DNA from 2 places in the Priestia sp. SIMBA_032 genome. Region 1 is predicted to be linked to the other one. Evidence: predicted binding sites of a transcription regulator. Region 1 holds the regulator's gene; the other holds the start of a gene.

What was found. The regulator Rex, encoded in region 1, represses fermentation and respiration genes when NADH is low (regulators of the CRP and FNR family bind a similar motif). The targets are predictions, from matches to a motif close to TTGTGAAATATTTCACAA.
Region 2: a site for Rex is predicted at 9,814-9,831, ahead of SB717_RS29035 (anion permease). Genes of this name have one in related genera too.

Annotation. Positions count from the first base shown of each region.
Region 1 covers NZ_JAWRXD010000039.1:532-15,845, reverse strand. Annotated here, with positions in the region: gene guaA (glutamine-hydrolyzing GMP synthase) at 1-587, opposite strand, end outside; purine riboswitch at 711-812, opposite strand; gene SB717_RS32020 (transglutaminase TgpA family protein) at 852-3,041, opposite strand; gene SB717_RS32015 (DUF58 domain-containing protein) at 3,038-4,228, opposite strand; gene SB717_RS32010 (AAA family ATPase) at 4,239-5,189, opposite strand; gene groL (chaperonin GroEL) at 5,348-6,979, opposite strand; gene groES (co-chaperone GroES) at 7,047-7,331, opposite strand; gene SB717_RS31995 (CPBP family intramembrane glutamic endopeptidase) at 7,631-8,359, shown strand; gene SB717_RS31990 (YdiK family protein) at 8,356-8,583, shown strand; gene tatC (twin-arginine translocase subunit TatC) at 8,609-9,364, opposite strand; gene SB717_RS31980 (twin-arginine translocase TatA/TatE family subunit) at 9,380-9,565, opposite strand; gene SB717_RS31975 (redox-sensing transcriptional repressor Rex) at 9,619-10,257, opposite strand; gene SB717_RS31970 (ABC-F family ATP-binding cassette domain-containing protein) at 10,716-12,650, shown strand; gene tsaD (tRNA (adenosine(37)-N6)-threonylcarbamoyltransferase complex transferase subunit TsaD) at 12,907-13,923, opposite strand; gene rimI (ribosomal protein S18-alanine N-acetyltransferase) at 13,920-14,369, opposite strand; gene tsaB (tRNA (adenosine(37)-N6)-threonylcarbamoyltransferase complex dimerization subunit type 1 TsaB) at 14,384-15,082, opposite strand; gene tsaE (tRNA (adenosine(37)-N6)-threonylcarbamoyltransferase complex ATPase subunit type 1 TsaE) at 15,079-15,314, opposite strand, start outside.
Region 2 covers NZ_JAWRXD010000023.1:1,675-16,988, reverse strand. Annotated here, with positions in the region: gene rlmH (23S rRNA (pseudouridine(1915)-N(3))-methyltransferase RlmH) at 1-204, shown strand, start outside; gene SB717_RS29070 (tRNA dihydrouridine synthase) at 342-1,340, opposite strand; gene SB717_RS29065 (PhoX family protein) at 1,734-3,632, opposite strand; gene SB717_RS29060 (PepSY domain-containing protein) at 4,014-4,856, shown strand; gene SB717_RS29055 (sensor histidine kinase) at 4,897-6,342, opposite strand; gene SB717_RS29050 (response regulator transcription factor) at 6,339-7,022, opposite strand; gene SB717_RS29045 (PepSY domain-containing protein) at 7,256-8,293, shown strand; gene SB717_RS29040 (class I SAM-dependent rRNA methyltransferase) at 8,480-9,679, shown strand; gene SB717_RS29035 (anion permease) at 9,958-11,391, shown strand; gene SB717_RS29030 (alpha-amylase) at 11,419-12,870, opposite strand; gene SB717_RS29025 (response regulator transcription factor) at 13,121-13,810, shown strand; gene SB717_RS29020 (sensor histidine kinase) at 13,788-15,314, shown strand, end outside.

The sequences.
Region 1 (15,314 bases):
GACCAGTTTGCTTCAGCATGACATACTTCAAACACGAAGTTCTTTAAGATATGGTTACCATGCACTGAATGGCGAACTTCTGGATGGAACTGCACTCCGTACATATTCTTTTCTTTGTTACTCATTGCGGCAATTGGACAAGATGGGCTAGTTGCGTCCACTTCAAAACCAGCTGGTGTTTCTACAACTAAATCACCGTGACTCATCCAAACAACTTGTTCTTTTGGCAACTCATGGTACATTAATGAATCGTTTTGTACGTTAATCGCTGCTTTACCATATTCACGATGGCTAGCACCTTCTACCTTCCCGCCAAAATGATGAGTCATTAATTGCATTCCATAACAAATACCTAAAACAGGAATACCTAATTCAAAAATGTTTTCATCGCAGTGAAATGCGTTTTCACCGTACACACTGTTTGGGCCTCCAGAGAAAATAATTCCCTTTGGATTTAATGCTTTAATCTCTTCTGCTGTAATTGTGTGCGGATGCAATTCACTATATACTCCGAACTCGCGAATGCGACGCGTAATCAGTTGGTTATATTGACTACCAAAATCTAATACAACAATCATGCCTTCCATCTTGTTCACCTCTCCGAATGTGTAAATAATCACTTGTTATTATGCCCTAAAATATAAAAAAAACTAGACTTCTCCCTCAAAAAACAAAGGCAGAAGTCTAGTTGAGCACGACGTTTATCGTCAAATAGACTGTTCTGCCTTCATAGTCAGATCGTTTAAGGTGACCCGGTAGAGACTCTCGAACCATATTATCGAGGATATATGAAGGTATACGAAACATTTATAGTAAGTTCGACAATATTCTATCAATCCGTGAAACAATGGTCAAGAACTCGTTTTTTTGATTAAATTTTCCCACAATTCAATCGACTCTTTCCATTCTTTTATGGAATCTGCATTTCGATACAAAACCCGCTCGTATTTTTCCGTTAATTGTAGCATATTTACCGTATTTAATTTTTCGTCTACTTCTCTTGCAAAGTCGCGCAGCGTTTGACTTTCTTGCCGCTTTAGTCCATTTGCAGCGAGTCTTTTAAGTAAAAAAGCATACGCTGATTGAAAGGTTTCCACACTCTCTTTCTTTTTATAAAAAGAGATATAAAAAGGTAAAAACCATTTAAATCGATTGAGATATATTACTATTAACATAACTACCATCAGTCCGTAGAAAAACACTTTCCACTTCATAGACAGCTTAGCATTTTGAAGAGAAGCTGTTTTTTCTTTCGCTCTTTCTTCTTGTGCCGGAAGCTCTTTTTCCTTAGGCTGCTCCTTCACCTGCATTTCTTGTTTCTCTTCTTCCCTTTGACTATTTTCACTAGAGTTGTTAGGTTTATCTACAAAATCATAAGGATTAGAAAAACTTTTTGTTGGTTCAAAAGGTACCCAACCCGCTCCTGGAAAATAGACTTCGACCCAAGCATGAGCATTATTTTGTGTGATTTCATAGGTTGTCCACTTACTACTTCCTGAAATAACGGTGGCATCACCTTCTGTATAGCCCTTTACCCACCGAGCAGGAATATCTAATGAACGAAGCAGCACGACCATAGAAGTAGAGAAGTTATCGCAGTACCCTCTTTTTGTATCAAATAAAAATTGATCCACATAATCTTTATTTTTCGTAGGAATTGGAACATTTTCAGTATCATATACATATGGATTTGATCGGAAGTATTCTTCAACGGCTTTCGCTTTTTCATAACGATTGTTCTTATTTTTTGTTACCTCACGAGCTAAATCCTTTACTCGTTTCGGCAAGTTAGCAGGAAGTTGTGTATACCTTGCTATAAATTCGTTATTATTCTCTAGACTCTCTGCCTTTTTTTCCTCTGCTTGCTGAAGAAGTCCAATATCAAATACGGGATATTTATACGTCAGCTCATACGATTGAACAGTAACAAGCTTGTCATTTTGATAAGGATATAATTTTTCATTTGTCGGTGTAACATCGGTTTGAATGCCATTTTTTAAGGTTAGCGACAGCAGTTGAGGAACATGCATAAGATGAACAGAAGGCTGCGAATAGGTAACTTCCGCTTTTCTTACTTGTCCTGCTGCATTTGCGTCATATTGAGGGAGTAAGTTTTCATTTCCTTTGAAAGGCACTTTTTCTTCCTCTTTAGAAAGCTCCCACCCCTTACCTGTATAAACATCCTTCGTTTCAATACGCCAATAGTGCTCATCCTCTACTTTGGCTGTAAACACAACCGTATCATCATTAACAAACGATCCTCCCAATTTAGAATCGTCCATATCATAGCCAATTCGTTGACCGCTTGCAGATTCTCCTTGTCCTTGATTTGTTGTATGCGCTGTGATAAAAGGTACGGGATCTGGCCACTGTGGCCCTGGTTTAGGAGCGAGATAAGCCAGCACAATGACGATAGCTAAAAAGCTGCCTAGAAAAAGAAACGATCGTTTTCTATTTTCTAAACGCTCAGTGCTCGCAGCTTTTATACGTTCAGGATTTATGCGAAGCATGGCTACTAATAAAAATCCGATAATCATTACGCGAATAATAGCAGCTCCCGCATCGTAAGTAGAAAAGGTATCCAACACAGTAATATACAAAATGGTTAAGAAGAAAAAGAAGAAAATTCTTTTTTGATAAAAGATCCAATATCGAATTAAATAAGCCATAATCCAAAGCAACACAAAAAATAAAGTGCTCCTCATTTCAAATGATAAATTCGCTATATCCCACTGCATAATACTTTGTACATCCGACTGAAGAATTTCCAGCAGTCTCGGAAGCCAGTCTGAAGAAAAGAAGGCCCCTTGAAAATAAAGATTGTGAAGTGAAAACAAAATAAACAACATGCTCCCTAACGTCATCAAGATAAACGGCAAGCGAAACGTTAAGCTCAAAAAGCAGTAAGCAACAAACAGGATAAAGTATTGAATTTGATTGGTATCCGTTACTTCGTTTAAAGGGAGAAGCCATTCCACTAATAAAAAGAAAGCTCCCGCGTACAATAAGATATTTTTTACATACCAAGCTGATTTATTCACTTATTTCCGCCCTCACTTCCTTTAGATGATAGAGAAAGTGGAATATTAATGACTTCAATCGTTAAAGCAGAAGATTGTATTCCATTTACAATAACGGCCTCTTCGTCACTAAGCCCTGCTCCTGCATCTTTAACAACAATTAGTGACGCCTTAGCATGGAAACTCAGCTTAGATTGAACCTGCCCAATAAGAGTCCCGGTAACTTGACTGACAATGACCATAAAAGAATGCTGCTTTTGAATGGCAATATTCTTAAATTCTGTTTCGAATGTTCGATTGCTACTAGGCTGTGCACGTGCTAAGTGATGCAACAGGTTATCAGTCTCCTTTTGTTCAGAGGTTTTTGGCGAAAAAAAGGCATCTCCAGCTAAAAGAAAATCGACTTTTTTACGCTTGGTTTCTTCATGAATGAGCATGGATGCTAGAAAGCTCATTCGCTCTTCAAAATATAGAGGACTCATAACATCTGCAATGATAATCATGCTTCGTTCATGATAATGACCGAACTCTTTAGAAATCAACGTAGCTTTACGGGCCGTCGCCTTCCAATCAATAGACCCTAATCGGTCACCCGGCTGATATTCTCTAATGCCTGTCACTAACGTAGTAGATTGATTTCCCGTCGAAACTTCATTTTTCCCTTCTTCTATTCCCGCTAAAAGAAACGGGATATCTACCTCATGAATTTGAGGATAAACGATAAATCGCTGCTGCAGCGGATAATACGCCTTCTTTTTTACAATTCCTAACAAATCACTCATTTCAATCGAAATCGTAAAAAATTCATATTCTCCTCTTTCTACAAACGATCTTTCATACGGAATAACGGCGTTTCGTTGAAAAAGCGGATAAATTGTTCTTTCTTCTTGATCTAAAAAGTTACTTTCCTCTTTCACCGCTGCCATATAAACAGGAAAAGCCGAGGAGCGTGTAATGTGAATATCATACGAAAGATGGTCTCCAGCGAATCGAGGCTGTAGCTTCATGTCACGAGTAACATTCCACTTCTTCAACGGATAAAGCAAAACGGCTACCCCATATAACCCAAAAGGTAAGAAGCTATAAAATAAAAACCAGCTGACAAAGCCTCCTTGAAACATAGCGTAAGAAAACGTAGCAGCAAAGATGCAGAATAAAACGAACCAGTCTCTACATTTATTCCATATCACTTTTATATACTGTTTCATAAAGTACCTCTTACCTTTTAACAGGTACTTTCGTGTCAGCCATAATTTGCTTCATCACATCACCCGCTGTTAAGCCGCTGTACTGGGTATCAGATCTTAGCGTTAATCGATGTACACACACATACGAAGCAAGCTCTTGAACATCATCAGGAAGACAGTAATCTCTTCCCTTCACTAAAGCATATGCTTGAACGGCCTTCATAAAGGAAACCGTTCCACGAGGACTGATACCTAACGAAACATGTGGATGAGAGCGCGTTTTGCGAATGATTTCGATGATATAGTGCTTGATCGTATCATCTACATAAATACTGCTTACAGCTTTTTGAGCCTGTACTAATTCTGGAACGCTCATAACGGGTTTGACATCTTCAAGGTTAACTTGAGTCGATACGCCATTTAAAATTTGAAGCTCCTCTTCTTGCGTAGGATACCCCATGCTTAGTTTGAATGAAAAACGATCCAGCTGCGCTTCCGGCAAATGATAGGTCCCATCAAAATCAACAGGATTTTGAGTAGCCATCACAAAAAAAGGCGCTGGAATTTCCCGGGTGATACCATCGGTTGTTACATGATGCTCAGCCATTGCTTCTAAAAGCGCCGATTGTGTTTTAGGAGAAGTCCTGTTAATCTCATCAGCGAGCACAATGTGGCTCATGATAGGACCTGGACGAAAATGAAATTCCATGTCTCTTGGACTGTAAATAGAAACACCTGTTACATCGGACGGCAGCAAATCAGGCGTGAATTGAATTCGTTTAAATTCTGCATCAATCGATTTGGCCAGTGCCTTCACGAGCATCGTTTTCCCCACACCCGGCACATCTTCAAGCAAAATATGCCCCTTTGCAAGCAAAGCAACCAGACTCAACGTAGATACATGACGCTTTCCAATTACAATTTGATCGATGTTTTCTAATACTTGATTTAATTTATTATTAATATGATCGAGCTGAATCAACGAAGCTCCCCCTTAAAACTCAGTTAAGCCTTGAGTTTAGTATGTTTTCCAATAAACATAGTACTATCTTAACAAATTTTAAAAAAATCTGAAAATATTAACGCACGCAAAAAAGCGACCAAGTGAGTACTTGGTCGCTTTTTCAGAGAGGGCAATGATTACATCATGCCGCCCATTCCACCCATGCCGCCCATGTCAGGCATTGCAGGTGCTCCGCCTTCTTCTGGCTTGTCAGCAACAACTGCTTCAGTTGTTAAGAACATAGCCGCTACAGAAGAAGCATTTTGAAGAGCTGAACGCGTTACTTTTGTTGGGTCAACGATACCAGTGTCTAGCATATTTACCCACTCGCCAGTTGCAGCGTTGAATCCAGTTCCAACTGCTTCGCCTTTTAGACGCTCAACGATTACTGATCCTTCTAAACCAGCGTTGTGAGCGATTTGACGTACAGGCTCTTCAATCGCACGTAATACGATGTTGATACCTGTAGCAGTGTCACCGTCAGCTTCGATGCTTGCTACTTTATTATAGATATTTACTAATGCAGTACCACCACCAGCTACGATACCTTCTTCAACCGCAGCACGCGTAGAGTTTAATGCATCTTCAATACGTAATTTACGTTCTTTTAACTCAGTTTCAGTTGCCGCACCAACTTTAATTACAGCTACGCCACCAGCAAGTTTTGCTAAGCGCTCTTGTAATTTTTCACGGTCAAACTCTGAAGTTGTTTCTTCAAGCTGAGCTTTGATTTGGTTTACGCGTGCTAGGATATCTTCTGCATTTCCTGCACCGTTTACAACTGTTGTATTTTCTTTTGTTACAACAATTTTAGAAGCGCGACCTAATTGATCGATGCCTGCTGTTTTTAAGTCAAGACCAAGCTCTTCAGTGATTACTTCTCCGCCTGTTAAGATCGCAACGTCTTGTAGCATTGCTTTACGACGATCACCAAAACCAGGAGCTTTAACAGCTACAGCTGTAAATGTACCACGAAGTTTGTTCACAACTAATGTTGCTAAAGCTTCGCCTTCTACATCTTCAGCGATGATTAATAGAGGCTTGCCTTGTTGAACAACTTGCTCTAATACCGGTAAGATTTCTTGAATGTTACCGATTTTTTTGTCTGTGATTAAGATGTATGGATCATCTAATACAGCTTCCATTTTATCTGAATCAGTTACCATGTAAGGAGATGCATATCCACGGTCAAACTGCATACCTTCTACCACTTCTAATTCAGTTGTGAAACCTTTTGATTCTTCAAGTGTGATAACGCCGTCGTTACCAACGCGCTCCATTGCTTCAGCGATTAGTTGACCTACTTCTTCGTCAGCTGCTGAGATAGCCGCTACTTGAGCAATTGAATCTTTACCTTGAATTGGTTTAGAGATTGCTTTTAGTTCTTCAACCGCTACAGCTACTGCTTTTTCCATACCTTTACGGATACCCATTGGGTTAGCACCAGCCGTTACGTTTTTAAGACCTTCTCTGATCATTGCTTGCGCTAAAACTGTTGCAGTAGTTGTACCGTCACCAGCAACGTCGTTTGTTTTGCTAGCAACTTCCGCTACTAATTTAGCACCCATATTTTCAAATGCGTCTTCTAATTCGATTTCTTTTGCAATTGTTACACCATCATTTGTAATAAGCGGTGAACCGAATTTCTTTTCTAATACAACGTTACGACCTTTTGGTCCAAGCGTTACTTTTACAGCATTTGCTAATGTATCTACACCACGTAGCATTGCGCGACGTGCTTCTTCGCTAAATTTAATGTCTTTTGCCATGTTCTTTGACCTCCTCAAGATGTTCTTAATAATCTATTTTTTACGTATGATAAGTTTGTGGTTAAAATTAGCCGATTACAGCTAAAATATCGCTTTCGCGTAAAATTAAGTATTCAGTACCTTCGTATTTCACTTCAGTACCCGCATATTTTGAGAAGATGATACGATCGCCCGCAGCTACTTCTAAAGCTACACGCTCACCGCTTTCTAATACTCGACCTGTACCAACAGCAACAATTTTACCCTCTTGTGGCTTTTCTTTTGCACTGTCCGGTAACACGATACCGCTTGCTGTTTTTTCCTCAGATTTTACAAGTTCAATCACTACGCGATCACCTAATGGCTTTAACAAGTGAAACAACCTCCTCAAATAATATGTTTACATTTTTATTAGCACTCAACCTCAACGAGTGCTAACACAATTATTATATTAAAACAAAGTGGGTTTTTTTTGCAAGTATTAAACAAAAAAAATTTAAAATTTACGACAACTACATATAATAGTCTTAGATTTCGACGATTTTGAGAAATAAAGCATTCTTTTCTCTGTTCAATAATATGTATGTTACAATACGAGCAAGAAGAAATTGCTAACTTTACAGTACTTCTTCGACATATATACATAAAAACCTTTTAAAGGAGTATAGAAGATTGGAAAAACGTTATTGGTATGTTATCCTCACCTACATCCTTATGCAGTTTTCAGGAGTTGTTGGTATACCGCTGTTAAAATTAACAGGAATGTTTGATCAATATCCAGTTCGAACAGCGAATGTCATGCTTTTGACTTATTGGACCATCATTAGCTTTATCCTTGGTTTACTTATTGTCTTACTGCTGCTGCGCCGTGATATGTCCATGCGTATAGAACATGCGGGAACAACGGTAACTGTGGTCTGGTCAGTCCTTGGGGTGTTCCTGGCTATGGCTGGTCAAGCTGTAGCAGGTATGATTGAGCACGCTCTTGGCATTACCCAAGTATCTGAAAACACACAAAATATTGTTAATCTTGTTAAAGCAACACCGTTCCTTATTGTCGTTACGTCTGTTATTGGACCAATACTAGAAGAGATTATTTTCCGAAAGATTATTTTCGGCTCTCTTCACAAACGATACAATTTCTTTATCTCTGCATTTATTAGTTCCCTTATTTTCGCTGCGGTACACTGGGATTTTAAACATTTACTTGTGTATACAGCTATGGGATTTGTATTTGCATTCCTTTATGCAAGAACGAGACTAATTGTTGTACCTATTATTGCTCACGTGTTGATGAATACAATCGTTATTTTATCTCAAACTATTTTTGCAGATAAAATTATAGAAATGCAAAAACAAGCAGAACAAATGCAGTTTATTTTTGGAGGCATGTTTTTATGAAGAATATCCCTTTAACACGAGGGTTTATTTATATTATTATGGGGGTTTTATTTACTTACTTGGCAATTCAAAATGCTCAGGAAACCGTTTGGAATTTCCCCACAATCTTATTTGCACTCGTAGCCGCATTTGATTTCAGGTTTGCGGTTCGCATCTTTATCTTGCACTACAAAATTAAAAAATTGCAGCAGCAATATAAAAATCAAGATGATTCATCTAAATAAAAAAACCACTGTTTCAGTGGTTTTTTTACATACTAACATCTTCTCTTTCTTGCTCTGCCCTTGCCTTTAACACTTTGCGATACGAAATGCGGGAAATAATGATGCTGATTTCATACAAAATTAAGAGCGGCACTGTCACCATCATGTGCGAGAGCAATTCCGGTGGTGTAATAAGTGCGGCAATAACTAGCAGTACGAAATAGGCATATTTTCGAATTTGAGATAAAAACATAGGCGTTATAATTCCTAATCTCGTCAAAAACATTACGACGACAGGAAGCTGAAACAACAGGCCAAAAGGCAGTGTGAGCTGCATTAAAAAAGAAAAGTATTCACTAATGCCAATCACTTGGTTTACATTCAGCTCATCAGAAACGCGCGTCATAAAATCGACGACAAATGGAAACAACACAAAATAAGAAAAAGAGACACCGCCTATAAAGAGAAAAATGGAAACAGGAATATATCCAAGCGTTACCTTACGCTCTTTTTCATATAAACCAGGACTAATAAATGCCCAAAGTTGATACAGTGTAACAGGAGCTGCAAGTACACAGCCGATAATAACAGCAAATTGCATATAAATCTTAACTGGATCTGTTAGCCTAAATGCATTCATCGTTAAATTTTTTGCCTCATCAGCATGCTGTAAATAGACAATGACCTTATCTGCTATAAAAAAGCCGCCAATTGTGGCAATCACAAAGAAAAATAAAACAATTAAAATGCGTTTTCGCAGCTCTCCTATATGATCATATATTGACATTTCTTGTTCGGTCATACTATGATCACCCTTTTACTCTTTGTCATCTACTTGACGCTGTTTATCTTTTTCACGATCTTCTGATGCACCGCTAGCGGCATGCTTAAACTCTCTAAGCGTTTGGCCCACTGATCTTCCTAGCTCCGGTAACCGTTTCGGTCCAAAAATAAGCAGTGCTACAATAGCAATAACAATCCAACTGCCTGCTCCAATCCCCATATTCCCACTCTCCTTATTAATTTAGACTTAAGGAAATCGTAACACAGTCCGTCTTATTCAACAGGATAATTTTTCAAAAAGTAGACGAGCGACTGTAATTCTACAGCAAGATCAATATGATGAAGTCGAATCTCATCCGGTACGTTTAAGCGTGCAGGAGTAAAGTTTAAAATCCCTTTAATTCCGCAACTCACTAAACGATCGGTAATTTGCTGAGCAACAGTGGCAGGAACGGTTAAAATCGCTACTGAGATGTCATCACTCATATAATCTTCCAATTGGTCAAGATGATAGACCGGCACGTCGCCTACTTTCGTACCGACTTTATCTTCTATCACATCAAAAGCGCACTCAATTTTAGTGTTATTATTTTTAATAAAATTATAATTTAAAAAGGCCGTTCCTAGATTCCCTACGCCAATCAGTGCTACTTTCGTTACTTCATCTTGGTCTAACGTTTTACGGAAAAATGTAAGTAAATAATTTACATTATAGCCGTATCCCTTTTTTCCTAATGCACCAAAGTAAGAAAAGTCCCGACGAATAGTAGCAGAATCCACTTTCACTGCCTCACTTAACTCTGCTGACGACACACGCTGTTTACCAGAAGCATGCAAATTTTTCAAAAAACGATAATAAAGCGGCAATCGTTTAGCCGTTGCTTGTGGTATTTTTAATTGTTCAGTGTTCACGTTGTACCCCCTCAGTTCATGTATGTCATTACTAACATTTTTAAGTCATATTGCATTACCTTTCACAAAGCATCAACCGCTTTGAGGTAGCGCTTCCAATTCTCTCTCTTTTCTCTTGTTTTATATATACTCCGCTTCACACCTCGACGGCTTTTGTCTATCCAGCACTACTTAAAGTCGATAGCTAGAACGAAGCAATTAGCCCTTCAAAGGATCCGTTTGGTAGTCATGACGGATTTTTTACATCCATCATATATAAGTTCAGAGATGCACTTATCTCTTATTTTAACATAGTATCCTGTATAAAATGTGCAGGTAAAATCATTTTATTTCATGAATCAAAACATTCGCTTCATCATTTGTCCTTGTCCCTCTGCAAATTACAAACGCTTGTAGGAAGAACTTGTAGTTAAAAATATGTTAAAATACACTATGGATATACTACTAGAGGTGAAAAAATGATTATTCTACAATTGAACGGTATTACAAAATACTATGGGGCAGAACCCATTTTATCGAATATAAAGTTAGAAGTACAATCAAAAGACCGCATTGCCCTAGTGGGACGAAACGGTGCTGGTAAATCAACTTTATTAAAAATTATTGCTGAGCAGCTTTCCTATGACAGCGGAGAAATTATTAAACCTAAGGGTGTTTCCATTGATTATATGGGACAAGATACAGTTCTTGAGTCAACACTCTCCATATGGGAAGAAATGATGACTGTCTTTGCTCCATTAAAGAAGATGGAAAAAGAATTACGTACGCTTGAAACGAAGATGGGTGATCCAGACATTTTTAATGATTCAGTTCAATACGAAAAACTAACCAAAGAGTACGATCAGCTTCAAGTAACGTTTAAAGATTTAGGCGGCTATCAATATGAAGCAGATACCCGATCTATTCTTCACGGTTTCCGTTTTTCAAACTTTGACTACAGCACCCCTATTTCCTCCTTGAGCGGTGGACAAAAAACGCGCTTGGCTCTTGCAAAACTGCTTTTAACAAAGCCTGATTTGCTTATTCTGGATGAGCCTACCAACCACTTAGATATTGAAACTTTAGCATGGCTGGAACAGTTTCTGCAAGGGTATGAAGGAGCTATTTTAATTGTTTCACACGATCGTTACTTCCTTGATAAAGTCGTAAATCAAGTGTATGAAGTCACACAAAAAACAACGGTCAAGTACACAGGCAACTACTCTAAATACCTTGTACAAAAAGCAGAGCGATATGAAAAAGAATTGCGTCAGTACGAAAAACAGCAGGATGAAGTCGCAAAATTGAATGACTTTATTCAGCGAAACATCGCCCGCGCATCGACTACAAAACGTGCGCAAAGCAGACGTAAACAGCTCGATCGAATGGAGTTAATAAATCGACCTAACGAAGGCGAAAAATCAGCTAGTTTTTCGTTTGAAATTGAGCGCCAAAGCGGAAATGAAGTCTTAAATCTCGAAGATGTGTCTATCGGATATGATGAAAACAACTATGTCGTCCAGCAGGCAAACCTTCGCATTAAAAAAGGTGAAAGCCTCGCGTTGGTTGGCCCTAATGGCGTTGGGAAATCAACTTTATTAAAAGGTATTGTGGATAAACTCAGCTTCAAGACTGGAACTATTTCTTTTGGCTCAAATGTAATGGTTGGTTATTACGACCAAGAGCAAGCCAATTTAACGTCTAATAAAACCGTTTTAAATGAGCTTTGGGATGACTACCCATCCAAACCTGAAAAAGAAATCCGTACAGCGCTTGGAAACTTTCTGTTTTCAGGTGATGATGTACTGAAAATCGTTTCGACGCTTAGCGGTGGTGAAAAAGCACGTTTGGCTCTTGCGAAACTTATGCTTCAAAAAGCTAACTTCTTAATTTTGGATGAACCTACTAACCACCTTGATTTAGATAGCAAACAAGTACTAGAGAATGCGTTAATTGATTACCCGGGGACTCTATTATTTGTTTCACATGACCGTTATTTTATTAATCGTATTGCAAACAAAATAGCAGAGCTATCTCCTGAAGGGGTAGAAGAATTTCTTGGAGATTATGACTATTATGTAGAAAAGAAAGCAGAAATAGAGGAAATCAAAGAATTAGAAAATATAAAAGCAAACGAAGAACGCACGGTAAAAGTAGATAAACAGTCCTATAAACAAGATAAAGAACAAAAGAAATTGATGAGACAGCGAACGCGCCGCATTGAAGAAATTGAAACTGAAGTAAACAAATTAGAAGCCGCACAAGCAGAGAATGAAGAACTTCTTTGTGACCCTGAAATTTATCAAAACCACGAAGAAGTATCAAGATTAAACGGTGAAAACGAAAAAATTTCTTCACAGTTATCCACATTAATGGAAGAGTGGGAAGAATTACAGCTTCTTCTAGAAGAATAGTCTATATTTTTTTCGTATTTATTCATCCTATTTACTTGTTCGTGCGCTTTAGAACAAGCTTTATCCACTCTGTGAATAAATAGTGGATATCTGTCTGATTTTCATAATTAAAACTTGTTGATAACAGGTCCGTGTACTGAGTGCACGGACTTTTCCACATAATTATCCACAGTTAATTCTAAATTTATTGAATATTGTTGATAAATTATTTTTATCCACAAAAAAAGACGAATGAGAACTAAATCTCATTCGTCTCTTACTCTTCCAAGTCTAAACCGGGGTTTGCGTTTAATGACATATCTGAACGTTTTCCTTGAGCAAATCGTACACTTGCTGCTGCTCCAATCATTGCGGCATTATCCGTGCATAGAGATAGCGGCGGGATAATAAGTGCAATGTTTGATAATGGTGCAAATGCCTCTTCTAGCGCTGCTCTAAGTCCTTTATTAGCAGCAACTCCTCCTGCTACTAACACTTGCTTAACGTTATATTCCTTTGCAGCTTTAACGGTTTTAGTTACTAACACATCAATAACACTCGCTTGAAAGCTAGCAGCAAGTGTTTGTGGAAGAATTTCTTCACCTTTTTGCTTCGCGTTGTGGACAGTGTTAATAACTGCTGATTTTAACCCACTGAAACTAAAATCATAGGATCCTTCTTCTAGCCAAGCACGCGGCAAATCAATTAATGGCTCTCCTTCATGTGCAAGGCGGTCAATATGCGGTCCGCCTGGATATGGAAGGTTTAACGTGCGGGCTACTTTATCGTAAGCTTCTCCTGCTGCATCATCTCTCGTTTCACCAATCACTTTAAACTGACCGTGACTTTCCATGTATACAAGCTCCGTATGCCCTCCAGATACAACTAACGATAAAAGCGGGAATTCTAATTTTTTGATTAGCTGGTTTGCATAAATATGTCCTGCAATATGATGAACACCAATTAATGGCTTTTGATGTGCAAATGCTAGCGCTTTGGCTGCATTTACGCCAATAAGAAGTGCTCCCACAAGCCCTGGTCCTTCCGTTACAGCTATTGCATCAATATCTGCAAACGTCAAGTTCGCTTGATTTAAAGTTTCTTCAACTACCACCGTAATTTGTTCCACATGATGACGGGATGCAATCTCCGGTACGACACCGCCAAATCGTTTATGACTTTCTATTTGAGAGGCCACCACATTGGCTACAATTTCATGACCGTTTCGGATCACGGCTGCTGCTGTCTCATCACAGCTTGTTTCTAATGCTAAAATTAATTGATTTTCACTCATAAATTCACCCACATAACTAATGCATCCTCATTGTTATCAGAATAATAATTCTTACGAATACCTCCAGGTTTAAAACCTAGCTTTTGATACAATGATTGTGCAATATGATTAGATACCCTAACTTCTAATGTCATTGACGTAGCACCTAGTTTTCGAAGAACGTCCATCACGTTGCGCAGCAGCAATTCACCGAGTCCCTTACCTCGGTAGTCTGGCAATAGCGCAATGTTGGTTACATGTGCTTCGTCAATAACAATCCACGTTCCGCAATACCCAATAATATTTTCTCCTTCTTCCATTACAATGTAAGTTGAAAACTGATTATTGGTTAACTCATTTTGAAACGCTTCTGAACTCCAAGGTGTCGTAAAAGACTTCTCTTCAATTTTCACTACTTGATCAATATCTTTAACTTCCATTAAACGAAACTTAATTGTTAGTTTCATGTTTATACCTTCTTTTATCCTTTTTGCTGTGAAGCAAGCCAGTTGGCTTCGGCTTCAGCTAAACGAATGTAGTTCGGAACAAAAGTATGCACAGACTGCGGCTCTTTCTTCATTCCTAAGAAAGCCAATTCACTTGGTCTTGGATTAAACTGCTGAACATGGGCAAATACGGCTTGTTCACCCAACACTTCTTTTAACGCCTCTTCATGCATAGAAAGATCATTGCCTATGAATAAAATAGGTTTGTTGTATGACTTTAAATGTTCCGCCCAGTCTTTATTAATAACAAGTCGATCACTTTCAACTTCTAGAAGACCTCGTTCGTTATTCCATTCATATAGTCCTGTATAAAGCTGTTGACGACGCGCATCAAATAACGGAGCAATATATCCATCAAAATAGCGACCGTTTGCTGCTAGTGCCTCAAGGCTAGATACACCTATTAAAGGAATATTTAAAGTCCAAGCAAGTGTCTTGGCAATGGTAACGCCAATGCGTACACCTGTATAAGATCCTGGACCGTGTGCCACTACAATACGGTCTATCTCGCTAGGCGCAATATCACAATCCTTTAACAAAGATTCCACAGCGTTCATCACACGAACAGAGTGATTCTTTTTTAGATTCGTAATAATTTCTCCAATTACTTTGTTTTCTTCAACGACAGCAACACCCATGACAAAATTGGATGTATCAATGGCTAACATTTTCATCTTTTAAAAAGCTCCTTACATATTTCAACGTACCGACTGCCTATTGCTTTTACAAGGATTTTACGAGTCGTTTCGTTTTCATGGTAAATATTGATTTGAATATATTCATTAGGAAGCTGCTCTTCAATCAGATGAGCCCACTCCACGACCGTCACGCCATCTCCTTCAAAATACTCATCAAACCCTAGGTCTTCAAATTCATCCCCTAGACGGTACACATCCATATGATAAA
Region 2 (15,314 bases), on a different contig from region 1:
GATTCATTAGCTACTTACGGAAAAAGTAAAGTAGCGTTTGTCATTGGTGGATCGCTTGGCTTAAGCAGCGAAGTAATGAAACGTTCAAACGCAGCTCTTTCTTTTTCAAAGATGACGTTTCCTCATCAGCTTATGCGCCTAGTATTAGTAGAACAGATTTACCGAGCTTTTCGTATTATTCGAAATGAACCTTATCATAAATAGAACGTGTGGATATTTTTTCATTAAAAGCAGAGGCAGAAGGAAATGTAAAACCTTCTGCCTCTGCTTTTATCATATGTGGATAAATAGCACACGTCTATAAAAAAGAACAATTGAGTTTGAGCAAACGAGATCTTACTTTAAGAAACAGAAAAACCTTCGTCTTCCTTCACTCCAGCTCTGTCTTTAAACTCATCAAGCAACGCACGCACTTCGTCAGTTGTTTCCGTGCTCATGAGTAGATTTCTTAATTCACTTGCACCGCGGAACCCACGAACGTAAATTTTGAAAAAGCGTCGAAGCGGTTTGAAAGGGCGTGGCTCTAGTTCTTCAGAATATTTGTCATGAAGGTCTAGCTGCAGGCGAAGAAGTTCTAATAGCTCTTCGCTTGTGTGCTCTTTCTTTTCTTTTTCAAACGCAAACGGATTATGGAAAATTCCGCGTCCAATCATGATTCCATCAACGCCGTACTTCTCCGCAAGCTCAAGACCTTTTTGGCGGTCAGGAATATCACCGTTAATTGTTAGTAGTGTATGAGGCGCAATTTCGTCACGAAGCTTCTTGATCTCCGGAATTAACTCCCAGTGCGCGTCAACATCGCTCATTTCTTTTTTCGTACGAAGGTGAATAGAAAGGTTCACGATATCCTGTTCTAGAATGTGCTTCAGCCATTCGTACCACTCGTCAACTTGCGTATAGCCAAGACGAGTCTTTACGCTTACTGGAAGCCCTCCAGCTTTGGCTGCCTGGATAATCTCAGCCGCAGTATCTGGACGACGGATCAGACCAGAACCTTTTCCGTTTCCTGCAACGTTCTGTACAGGGCAGCCCATATTAATATCAATGCCGCGAAAGCCCATTTCGGCCATGCCGATACTCATTTGACGGAAGTATTCAGGTTTATCTCCCCAAATATGCGCAACGATTGGCTGTTCATCATCTGTAAACGTCAAACGTCCTTTTACGCTATCTTTTCCTTTCGGATGGCAGTAGCTTTCCGTGTTCGTAAACTCTGTAAAAAATACGTCAGGTCGTGCTGCTTCAGTCACAACATGGCGAAAAACGACATCCGTCACAGCTTCCATCGGTGCCAAAATAAAAAACGGACGCGGCAACTCATGCCAAAAATTATCTTTCATCTTATATCTAAACCCTTTCTTTTAGGGAAAACATATTCCCAAAATTAAAAAGTGTAATTTCTTTTATAAGGTTGAATGCTAGTATAAACTTCAACCAATATATACTTTAATGGTATGGAACGAAAAGTGCAAGGGAACGAGACATTTTGTTTGGCTGGAAATACTTATTGAAACGAATTCTATATCTAGTATTAGTGGGGTATAAGCGAGCCTGAAGGGATATACCGGATACTTACCAATAAATATGCTAACGCGTTTGGGGCTAGGCACTTTCTTTAAGGATATTATAAAGTATTCACCATAATTATGGCCATGATAAACGGTTTTATCAATAACTTCTACTATATAAAAACCACGTCTGTCACTGCACAACAGACGTGGCTTCATTACGTATTAATGCTTTTTGTAAGGAGCGCCGTCCTTAGAAGGCAGTCCAGAAATGTATCCGACACCACCAGTTTCTTGAATGCCGATGCTTTCTTTCATTGCATTAGCTAACTCTTCTTTATCAACGGCGGTAATATTTTTGTCGCTGATGTTCTCGCCCGGGTGCTGATAGTTGCTTAGTACGTAGCGAGAGTTTTTAATGTTTTCTACTGCACGAAGTCCTGTTGCTTCTGCTCCCACTGGAACTGAAAGGATGCGTGATAGTTTTTTTGTTTTTACATTATAAGCCCATACAAAGTTGTTTGTGTGCAGTGAGCTGTCTTCTCCGATAAACAGTGTATTTAAGTCATTTGAATACGTAAGGTTATCAGGGTTGGCAATTTTATTTGGATCCGCTGTATTACCGTATGCATCTGCTTTTTCTAGGTCTTGTCCAATCAGTAGCCCTTCCATGCTTGCAGGAACGTAGCGGCTGTTAATCTTGCCTTTTGCTTGGTCTTTTTGATGCGATCCTAAATTCAGCTGATAGGTCACACCAGACTCTAATTTTGGAAGCTGGATATCATCTTGTACAGCGCCAGATTCTTTTAGCATGGCACTATTTTGATAAGAAATAGCCATATACGCTTTTTTGTCTTTTTTGTTAACCGTTAGTCCTTCCATCTTGTTGAATTCAGACGTGGCACCTAGAATCGCACCGTATCTGCGTGATTCTAAAAAGGCAGCTGCTTTTTCCATGCCAGGCTTTACTTTTAAATATTCAACTTTTTTACTTGCGGCGGTTTTGACTGCTTTAAATCCTTTTGTAGGCTGATCAGCTGTTTCAAAAATATCACTAAATTTTATGCCTTTTTCGATTATTGTTTTCACTTCATTGTCTGTTGCATGGCCAAGCTTAATCCACTGAAGGTCGCCTTTACCTCCATTTTTTGTGCTCGTTTGTTTAAACTTTGCAGCATATAGCGTTCCTGCTGAGAAGTCTTTTTCCTTATCTGCTACATACATAAACATTATAGTATTAAATCCATCGTCTCCAAAAAGAGCGGTTTTATTATCTGGAAGTACCTGCATCATTTCATGTGAAAAACGACCTGTGCTGTAATGTTTTACGACGGACGCATTGCCGCTTTCGTCTACTGAAATTTCTGGAATCCAGCCATAGTAGTAAGGATTTGCTTTTGACGTGTCACCGAAATAAAGTTTGGCGAAGTTCGTGACGTCTTTATAAGAGCTGGATGAAGGGTCTTCAAAAGCACGTGCATCGGGCTCGTATTCTTCTGAACCAAGGTGAGTACCCCAATCCGTTGTAGAGCCATTACACGGCGTCCACAAACCATTTACATTAGAAAAATCAATTTTTTTAGCATGGTTGACGGTTAGTTTTCCTGTTTTATCATCTTGATCAACTTGTGTAAGCGTCATGGAAGCAGGAAGACCGGAAATTTCTTTTCCAGCATTATTAACAGATTCATATTCATAATGTGAAATAATATAAGACTTACCGTTAATGGTGATAAAGCTGTTTGAATCTGGTGCATCTGATACGTATGGTGATGGCTGATCAGGGACGCTTTGGTCGATAATTGGATCGCCGTTTGCATCGATTGGTGTACCTGCTGCGATTAATTCCCCTTTATTATCGACAATTTTATCTTTTGAAAGAAAGAGCTGGTTATAGTTAAGCGGCGTTTCTTCCACACTTCCATCTTTATACGTTACTTTTACAGATGCCTCTGTATACGTTTTAACCATATTTTCAATTGTAGTAGGTGCTTTCATTGGCTGAAACTCGACGCTTTTGATTTGTTTTGGGTGTTGAACTGGATGATGCTCTGCTGCAAAAGCAGAAGCAGCGTTAGAAGCTAAGAGAGTGAGAGATAGTCCAAGAGATACTCGTTTTTTCATGGTTGATAACCTCCAAATCGTATTCATACACTTATTAAATCATTTGATTGTTGAGGAAATATAAAGAGAAGTATTGTATTTGTTGAGCTGTTGTTAAGAACGTTGAACATTTATATGACAAGTTTAACTAGAAGTTATTCAGCTATCTTTCAGAATTTGTTCAGGTAGCATTCAGCTGGGCTTCATAGTGAATTCATGTTCCGCTCTTACAATAAACACATAGCTAAAGAGGACAAGAAGCGCTTTGGCTCGTACAGCAACAGTGAAAGGTATTTTAGCAGAAAAAAACGTTACTCCAATGGCGCTATTTTGATAAATGACCGCTGCTAAAACCTTTAGCTTGAGCTGTAAATACATTGAAAATTACGCGGAGGTATAATCATGATTGGAAAAGTATTAGCAGGAAAAGCAGTAGTAGCAAAAGCCGTGGGAGGTGCCACAATTGGAACAGCTATCGCTCTTGGATCAATGACAAGTGCATTTGCTTCAGACGGCCAGCACATTACTTCAACAAAAGCGTCGGCTCATACCGAAGCGGCAACATATACACAAGCTCAAGCAAAAACAATTGCCTTAAAGAACTGCGGAGGAACGGTTCAATCGGTTTCTTTTGAAAATAATGCCTATACGTTTTTAATTCACGGACAAGATAATCAAGATCACCACGTAAAAGTAAATGCACACAGCGGAAAAGTGGTAAAGGTTGAAAAACTATCTTTTTCTCGAAGTGAGGCACAAGCAGTAGCGTTGAAAAACTGTGGAGGAACAGTTAAGTCAGTAGGCTTCAATGATGGAGTGTATACGTTCTTAATTCATGGGAAAGATAGCCGCGATCATCACGTGAAAGTGAACGCACAAAGTGGAAAAGTGATTCAAATTCAAAGCGCTGCATTTACAAAAGCACAGGTTCAAACGATCGCATTAAAAAATTGCAGCGGAACGATTCAGTCTAGTTCATATGCAAAAGGTGTATACACATTTTTAATTCACGGAATAGATAACAAAGATCACCATGTGAAAATAAACGCTGAAACAGGAAAAGTAATCAAAGTCGAAGCGGTAAAGTTTACGCAAGAACAAGCTAAACAAGCTGCTCTTCAACAGCACAAAGGAACAGTTCAATCTGTTTCATTCAGTGAACAAGCGTACACGTTTGTAATCAAAGGAACAGACAATATAAAACATACTGTGAAAATCAGCCCTCAAACAGGAAAAGTATGCTGATTTGATAAAAAAGACGATTGCTTCACGGCAATCGTCTTTTTTACGTCAAGGGCAATACGATTTCAAAAGCAGTTCCTGCATTCAATTTGCTTTCTACACGTATTTTTCCCCCGTGCAGCTCTATAATAGATGCGCTGATGGCCAAGCCTAAGCCCGCTCCTCCATATGCTCGAGAGCGTGAAGCATCAGCTTTGTAAAATCGTTCAAATAAATGAGGAAGGTGCTCTTGAGGAATGCCGTGACCGTTATCTTGTATTGTTAATGAAAGCTCTTTCTCATTTGTTTTCCCTATCACTTGAATAACTCCTGTATTTGGGTTTGTATGCTGTACCGCATTGGAAAATAAGTTTAAAATAACTTGTTTAAATTGATCTTTGTTAATTTCTGATGGTAAACGGCTTGGGAAGTTGAATAAAACGTTTCTGTTCCCAGCCAATAGCATTAATTGAGGTTTCATATCTAAAATCAATTCATCTACAAAACAGCACTCTTTTTGAAACCGGGGAAGTTGATCAAGCTGAGCAAGAAGCAGAAGATCCTGAATCAGTTTGCGCAGCCTTTTAGACTCCTCATACATACTTTTTAATGCGTCGTTTAACTGTTCAGGATTACTGCTAGCCCCTCTTAGTAAAACTTCTAAAAAGCCATGAATGGATGTAAGGGGCGTTCGCAGTTCATGAGAAGCGTCCGCAACAAAACGTCGCATTTGTTCTTTGGCCTCTGTTTCAGCTTTAAATGCTTTTTCAAGACGCTCAAGCATTTCGTTAATAGAAAGAGAAAGACGGTCCATTTCAATTTGTCCTTGATTAACGGGTAAGCGGTCATGTAAGCTTCCGGCATTTATATGCTCCACTTTTTTAGTAGTAGTAAATAAAGGGATTAACGTCCGTTTTAAAAAAGAAGAAAAAACAAAAAAAGCAATGGTCATTGCAGTAAGTGAAAGCATTAAAAAGATCATCATTTGTCTGATTAACAAATCTCTCAGTGATTCTGTTGGAGTATTGATTTGGATAACGCCCTGTATTTCTCCATCAAAGACAATGGGTTTTAAAACAATGACTTGCTCTTGATGATCATCGATTTTTTTGACGGTGCTCATCGTGTTTTCCGGCTGGTTGATGTTTTTCATTACTTGTTTGTATGTAGATGCGGAAAGCCTAGGAAAGTATGAGTGATGTGGATCCTTAGCCAACCTTAAAAAGGTAATCTTTTGATTAATAAAGGTAATATTAACACCTGGGAAATAAACCATTGGTCTTGATTTTTTTACATTCTGGCTTGTTTCAATATCATGCTTCCAGACATCATCAGGAATCAAGTGAATTTGATCCTCGATGCTTCTAATTTTGTTTGTGTAGATAAATTGCTTCATGAACACGTATTGAAACAAGCCTATCAGTATCAGTAAGCTCAAAATAACAAGCAAACTTCTGACTAAGAGCTGAAGGCGAAGAGAGTTCAGCGGAAAGAACCGTTTGTACCTCATGAAATATCAATCCGATACCCTACACCGCGAAGCGTTCGAATAACGGTTCGGCTATGGTCCTGTAATTTTTCTCTCAGTGATCGAATGTATACTTCTACAATGTTTTCTTCTCCTCCAAAATCATATCCCCACACTCGATCTAAAATGGTGGATTTACTTAGTACGAGACCGTGATTAATAACCAAGAATTTTAAGAGTGCATATTCAGTAGGGGATAAATCAAGTATGTGATTAAGGTATTTAATTTCTTTGCGGCGGTCATCAATTTTAAATGGACCGATTGATACTTCGTCTAATAAGTTGGGAAATTGATTGCGGATTCTAGCTTGAATGCGCGCAAGAAGTTCTTCAAAACTGAAAGGTTTGACCATATAATCATCTGCTCCGATGGTCAGCCCCTTTACTCGATCGTCTACTTGATCTTTTGCTGTTAGCATGATGACAGCTATATTCCCCATTTTCTTCAACAAGCGGCATACTTCAAATCCATCCATTCCCGGAAGCATAACATCTACAATAGCGATATGAGGCTTGAATTCTTTGGCTATATTAATTCCTTCAATTCCGTCTTGGGCAGCTTTGATATCAAATCCTTCATTCGTTAAACCTAAAGATAAAAACTGTAAAATAGTTGGTTCGTCATCTATAAGCAAGACTTTAATTCCTTTTAGTTGATCCATCATGGTGAAAACTCCTTTGCTCCTCTACTTTCTATTATGCTTTTTTATCTGAAACAGCACTGAATAATAGCTGAAAGCAAGCTGAAAAATAGTAGCTATTCTTATATCTTCAGCTAACTTTAAGCTTCTATTCGTCTTATTCTCAGAAATCTTTTGCATAATGAACGGCGTAGTAGATAAAACACCATAAATTGGACGGAAAGTCTAATGGTGAAAGAGGAGGAAATTTAAAGATGATTAAATGGGCAAAAGTATTGTCTACATCTGCTTTAGGAACTGCAATTGCATTTAGCTCTATTACAACGAGTCACGCTGCAGAAATGAAGACAGCGAAGGCAGAGACAACTGAACATGTGAGTATCTCGCAAGCTCAGGCGAAAGGTATTGCTTTGCAAGATTGCGACGGGACGGTCACATCTACGGAATTTAAGCAGGAATCAAGTGTGTATGTAATTACCATTGTAACGAATAACCTGGAGCAAAGAATCGTAGAAGTAAGTGCGAGCACTGGAAAAGTAGTAAAGAAGCAAGAAGTGAAGTTATGGACACAACCTCAAGTGAAAGAATCCATTTCTAAGCAGTATAAAGGCGTTATTCAATCCATTACATTTAACAAAGACACGCGTGAATATACGTTAACCGTAGTATATGGCAAAGTAGAATATACGCTCACCGTAGATGGTCTAACGGGGAAAGTCATTCATGAAAATAAAAAAGAGCTGCAGCTAATGCTAGAGCAAAAAATAAAAGAAGCAGCTGTCAAACAGTATAGTGGTTACGTATATAGTCTAGAGTTTAAAGAATCCGCTAGTCAGTATATCGCAGTGATTCTTAAAGATGGCACTCAATATACCGTAACGTTAGATGCTTTCACCGGAAAAGTAGTTAATACTTCTCAGCAAGAAGTGAAGCTATTAACGAGACAAGATGCAAAAGATCTTGCATTGGCTACATATGCAGGTAAGGTGAAAATGGTAGAATATGATCAAAACACAGCGATTTTCACAGTGAAAATAATCAAAGATAATACGGAATACACAGTCAGAATCGATGCGGTTTCGGGTAAAATCACATATGTAAAACAAGATAAGCTTCAGCCGTTAACGGAGAACGCTGTAAAAGTTCTTGCTTTAAAACATCAAGAAGGAAAAGTGGAGCATATTGAGCTTACAACGGAAAACTCAATAACTGTATACGTAGTAACGATGGTGAGCGGAAGCAAGCAGCAGACGCTTAAGTTCGATGCTTATACGGGACAAGAGTGTTCATAACTTTTTATCTTAAAATATACATTTCATTTTTCATTCATATCAAGCAGAGGATGCTTCAAAGCACCCTCTGCTTTTCTATTTTGCAACTGGAAACATTAACGGCTATCTATGTTAAGATAAATGTAGAGTATTCTCGTAAAATGGATAAAACTAGAATGAACTAAATTAAATAGATAGGGTGTACACATGAGAAAAGAAGTACAAGTTATAGCCAAAGAAGCTTTTATTAAAAAAGTGAACAAAGGTTATCCACTCATTGAAAAAGATGCGCTTGTTGATGGTCATAAACTTCAAGAAGAAGGCGTTATTATTAACTTAGTCACTCCGAAGAATCAATTTTTGGCCAAAGGCTATTATGGGAAGCAAAACAAAGGCTACGGCTGGATTCTGACGAAGAAGAAAAGTGAACAAATTGACGCGGCGTTTTTTGCACGGAAAATTCAGCAAGCGATTGCCTCTCGTCAAGATTTTTATGCGTCTGAAGATACAACTGCTTTTCGCGTATTTAATAGTGAAGGTGACGGAATTGGCGGCTTAATTATTGATTATTATGATGGATATTACGTCATGAGCTGGTATAGTGAAGGTATTTATCAATTTAAAGAATATGTCATTGAAGCCTTAAAATCTGCGCCTAACTTTAAAGGGCTATACCAGAAAAAACGTTTTAACGTAAAAGGGCAGTATATTGAAGAAGATGATTTTGTAGCAGGGGATAAAGGTGAGTTCCCTCTTATTGTAAAAGAAAACGGTATTCGTTTTGCTGTTTACTTAAATGACGGAGCGATGGTTGGGGTCTTTTTAGATCAGCGAGACGTCCGTAAAACGATTCGAGATAAATATGCAAAAGGAAAGACCATTCTAAACATGTTTTCGTATACAGGCGCATTTTCAGTGGCGGCTGCTCTTGGAGGAGCTGCGAAAACAACAAGCGTCGACTTGGCCAATCGCAGCTTGGCAAAAACAATTGAGCAATTTAGTGTAAATGGAATTGATCACGAAGCACAGGACATTATCGTAGAAGATGTTTTCAAGTATTTTAAATATGCGGTCAAAAAGAACATGACCTTCGATCTTGTGGTGCTAGATCCGCCGAGTTTTGCCAAGTCGAAAAAGCATACGTTTAGCGCGGCAAAAGACTACAAAGATTTATTAAAAGAAGCCATTGCTCTTACAAAGCCAAACGGTGTCATTGTAGCATCTACGAACGCAAGCAATTTTGATATGAAAAAATTCCATTCGTTTATTGAAAAAGCTTTTAATGAAAAAGGGGAACAGTACAAAATGATGGAGCAGTTCGCTCTTCCAGCTGATTTTAAAACAATAAAAGAATTTAAGTCAGGTAATTATCTCAAAGTCGTGTTTATTCAAAAAGTAAATCGCTAAATGCAAGGCTGCATGATGAACTCATGCAGCTTATTTATTGTGATGAAATAACGCTTACAAGCTATTTTGAAGGGAATAAAGTGAAGGTGAAAGATAAATATTGTCAATATGTATGATAAAATAATAAAGGAATTATGCTCAACACTTCACAATTTTACAATATCATCCTTAGGAAACGTATTTTTACAATTGTTTTATTTTAAAAGGGATAAGTATTGGGTACGAAGTGGAAAGAGCATACTACTACTATTATTTAAAAACATGAAAGGAGAAAGATTATGGCTGAAACAACAAAAAAGCCTGCCGGTGAAGTGAAATTTATTCCTTTATTAATTTGTCTGGCAATCGGACTTATTTTATGGTTTATTACACCTCCGTCCGGACTTGATGTAAAGGCTTGGCACTTATTCGCTATTTTTGTGGCTACTATCGTAGGGCTTATCATTAAACCATTGCCATTAGGCAGTGTAGCTATTTTATCTTTAACCATTATTGTATTAACTAATACATTAACACTTGAACAATCGCTCAGCGGTTTTCAAAATACGACGATTTGGCTAATCGTTATTGCATTCTTTATTTCTAGAGGCTTTATTAAGACTGGTCTAGGAACAAGGGTTGCCTATATCTTTGTTCGTTTGTTCGGTAAAAAGACGTTGGGACTATCGTATTCTCTTATCGTAAGTGATTTACTTTTATCACCTGCAATGCCGTCTAATACAGCACGAGCTGGAGGAATTATTCTTCCAATCATTCGGTCTTTATCTGAAACATACGGATCGAGAACTGGAGACGGTACGGAGCGCAGAGTGGGTGCTTTCTTAACAAAAGTATCGTTTCAAGGAGATATGATTACATCCGCTATGTTCGTAACCGCAATGGCGGCCAATCCTCTTGCTGTTAAAATGACGGAACAAATTACAGGCAAGACTATTTCATGGGTTGGCTGGGCAGCGGCTGCAATTGTACCTGGAATTATTAGTTTAATTGTTATTCCGCTTGTTATTTATAAGCTGTATCCGCCAGAATTAAAAGAAACACCGGAAGCATCTGAAATTGCAGTAAAAAAATTAAATGAGATGGGTCCGCTAAAGAAAGAAGAATGGTACATGATTGGCGTATTTTTACTTCTTCTTGTGCTGTGGATTTTTGGCGCTAATTTAAATATTAATGCAACAACAACTGCTTTTATTGGTCTATGTACGCTGCTTTTAACGCAAGTATTAAGCTGGTCGGACATCAAAAAAGAACAGGGAGCATGGGATACATTAGTTTGGTTTGCTGTTTTGGTTATGATGGCAACTTTCTTAAATGATCTAGGCATGATTCCTTGGTTCAGTGACCTGATGAAAGGCACTGTTAGTCATATGTCTTGGATGACCGCGTTAATTGTACTAGCTATTGCGTATTTTTATTCTCACTACTTTTTTGCGAGTAATACGGCTCACGTCAGCGCTATGTACGCAGCATTTTTATCTGTTATCGTGGCCGCTGGTGCGCCTCCTTTACTGTCAGCATTAATTTTAGCGTTCTTTAGCAATTTATTTGGCTGTTTAACTCACTACGGCAGTGGACCGGCACCCGTGTTCTTCGGTAGTGGATATGTAACACAGCAAAAATGGTGGTCGCTCGGCTTTTTAATTTCAATTATTCATATTATCATTTGGATTGGAATTGGTGGCTTGTGGTGGAAACTGCTAGGTCTATGGTAAAAAAACAGTGGCGCAGGCCACTGTTTTTTATGCTTCAGCCCAAACGGATACAGAGCCGCCATTTACAGGGAACTGTCCGTAGCCATCTTCTTCAATCACAACTTGGTCCTCTCGGTTGTTTGTGAAGTCAATCCAGGTTTGTCCGCTTCGGTGTTCGCCGACGAACATTCTCTTTTCGCCATCTTCGCCGTTTGACATCACCACAGCGCATCCTGACTTCTCAAATTCCTCTACACCATGCCTTACCCACCCAATGGTATTCGGGTGGTCAAAATAATCGTCTTGCTGTCCGTATGCTTTGTCATAGCGTACATGCAAGAGAGCGGAAATATCTTTTTCTTTTCCCTCAATTGGGTGCTCTCCGCCTATTCCAAAATAGTCTCCGTAAAACACACAAGGATAGCCGTCTTCACGAAGTAAAATTAGAGCGTAAGCACTTTGTTTGAACCAATCTTCTACCCAAGATTCTAAAGATTCATTTGGCTGAGAGTCATGGTTATCTACAAATGTGACAACATTCAACGGGTGAGTCTTGACTAATGTATCATCAAAAATCGTGGTTAAATCAAAATCTCTTCCTTGCTGAGAGGCTTCATGTAGTTTATAGTGCAGCGATACGTCAAACAAATCGATTTGGTAATCAATCACGTCTAGGAATTCCTGACAGGCTGTTAACTCTGGATTCCAAAACTCTCCCACAAAATAAAAGGGCTTTTCTTGAGAAGAGGACAATTCGTGGGCAAACTCTTTAATAAAATCGTGGTTAATATGTTTAATGGCATCTAATCGATAACCGTCACACTGCAGAGTGTCTGCTAACCATTTTCCCCATTTGATCATTTCTTCTCGAACTTCAGGATGATCGTAATCAATATTCGCAAACATTAAATAATCGTAGTTGCCAAACTCTTGATCCACATTTTCGTTCCAGCTTTTGTTTTCTCCGGCAATACGAAAAACGCCTTCTTTTCCATTTTTATCATCGTAATCAGTGCCGTTAAAATGATTAAAGTTCCATTTGAAAGAAGAATATTGATCGCCGCGCCCTTCAAATGTAAACTTTGTCCACCCTTCAATTTCAAAAGGTTCAGAAATTTCTTCTGTTCGGTTCATGGGGTCTACTTCAATGACGTGGAACGTTTCTTTTTCATCTGCTGCAGCTTTATGGTTCATTACAATATCCACATAAACATTAATTCCATGATTATGACAGGCATCAATCGCTTCATGCAGCTCTTGCTTGGTTCCATACTTTGTACGAACGGTTCCTTTTTGATCAAATTCGCCAAGATCGTATAAGTCGTAAACGCCGTAGCCATTATCCTCTGATGAAACACCTTTTGTAACCGGGGGAATCCACACGGAATCAATTCCTTGTTCTTTTAGTTGAGGAGCGAGCTCTTTGAGGCGTTTCCAATGCTCGCCATCAGCTGGCACATGCCATTCGAAAAATTGCATAATTGTATGATTCCGTTCCAAGTTAAATCATCCTCCTTTTAAATAAAAAGATATAATCGCTCACGGATAGTTCTTTAGAATCAAATGAGGAATTGATTATATTTTTTCTTTTAACGTTCCTGTTATCCTTATTCTTTAAACCTTTTTCAACATATGAAGCTTAAGAAAATCTTAAGATTTCCCCTTCTTTTTTCTTAAGAAATGCAGTTTACAATAAAACCCATAAACGAAATGACCCATGATATACTTTTGAAAGGAGTGTGAGAAATCAATGAACGAATATGTGGTTTTAGTCGTAGACGATGAGCAAGAAATCCGTAATGGCATTGCTATTTATTTAAAAAATGAAGGTATTAAAGTCTTTACGGCCAAAGATGGAATCGAAGCCATAGAGATACTAAATAAAGAAAAAGTTCACTTAATTATTCTTGATATTATGATGCCAAGACAAGATGGCATTTCAACGACGTTTAAAATCCGAGAACAAAAAAATATCCCGATTATTATGCTGAGCGCTAAAAGCGAAGATGCAGATAAAGTGCTCGGTCTGCAGGTAGGAGCAGATGATTATGTGACAAAGCCTTTTAATCCATTAGAACTGATAGCGAGAGTTAAATCACAGTTAAGAAGATATGTGACATTAGGTACATATGAGGAAACAAAGACGATTGATATCCGAGGTCTCGTACTTGATATTGAGGCTAAGTCCGTCACTCTTGATGGGGTGTTTATTAAGCTGACTCCCATTGAGTATAAAATTGTAGAGTTATTAATGAAAAATGCAGGGAGAGTTTTTTCCATACATGATATTTATGAACGCGTATGGAATGAACCAGGCTACAATGCAGAAAACACAGTAGCGGTACACATTAGAAAAATAAGAGAAAAAATTGAGATTGAACCAAAAAATCCGAGGTATGTAAAGGTTGTGTGGGGACTTGGATACAAAATGGAAAAGTAGCGTCATTTCAGCTATAGGGATTATCTTGTTTTTATTTGGTTTAGGAGCAACTATTTCTTCAATTAGTAACGTGCATAATCTATTAAAAACAAACTATTTACAAAAAAGCAGCTATGTAAAATCAGAAGACTTCAAAAAGCAAATAAGTCGTTTTACAAATGATCTCTACCTTTTAGAATTGACAAAAAAAGATAAGAATACCGTTAATGCAAATAAGATAACAGAAGAAGAGATTGAGTCGTATCGATATAAGGAAGGAACATTAACAGAACAAATAAAAAACGTGCACGATAAATATGAAGAAAAAATAGAAGACGCTAAGCAGGCAAAGAGCAAAAACGTTGAGGCTGCCTATGTAAAGCAGCGGGATCTAGAAGTTAAAAACATTCAAAAAAAGTTTCAAGATGATCAACTTGTTCGAGAAGAAATAGCGAAAAACAAAGAACGCGAAATGAAGAAAATTTATGCTGAAGCTTTTAATCAACAAAAACCATTATCTCAATATAAAAAAGACATCATGTATTATTTAAAAGATAGAAATACAAAAAAAATATATACGAACATCCAAAACGCAAGCAAAGAAGATGTTAATCAATTAGTAAAACAGAAAAATATATTGTATAAACATACTTATTCAGCTCAATCACCGCTTGTGTTTCAACCGAATGCATATGATAATTCATCGTTAAGTAGTGAGGCAGACTCAGAGATTCCAATTCGGTATTTAAAGCAGAAGTTTACGGGTATAATTGCTGTTCCTGAAAAAGAAGCTTTCAGTAGTTCTTTATTTGATGAGTATAACTATTATCATCACCAAAATGTAGTATTTTTCGTGTATGCATTGTCAGGGATAATAGCTCTGTTAATAGTTTACTTTATTTATAAAAAAACAATAACCGGACGTTTAAAAGAAATAGCAAGACAAACTGCAGTACAAAGGATTTATAAAAAAGTACCTTTAGATATTTGTATAATGGTTTTTCTTTTGTACTCACTCTTTACATTAAGTCTCATTCTGAACGGCTATCCAACTTCTTTATTAGAATCATATAAGCATGTTGCTACGTTCTTCTTTTACATGATAGCGATATCCATAGCTATTTGCCTATGGACACTTCAAGTATTTCTACTGTTTCAGCGTATGCACACACTAGATAATATAAAAGGAGAATATAAAAGAACGTGTGTTTATCAAGTAATTGATTTTTTACAATCTATTTTTATTATCAGACATATTGGCATGCATATAATGGTTGTAGTGCTGCTTTTAGTGTTTGCCGTGTTTGCTGTTGCAGCTTTATTGACTAGTGGATCTATGTTTGCAGAACAAGTATCTATACTATACTTAGCTGTTGGAAGTGTTGTAGGAGTGGTTACTTTGATACTGCTTATACTACGAATTAATTATTTAAATAAAATTATTATTTCAATTGATCAAATCGCCGCAGCTGAGTGGACAGAGCCGTTACCTATCAAAGGAAAATCAGCTTTGACTCAAGCAGCG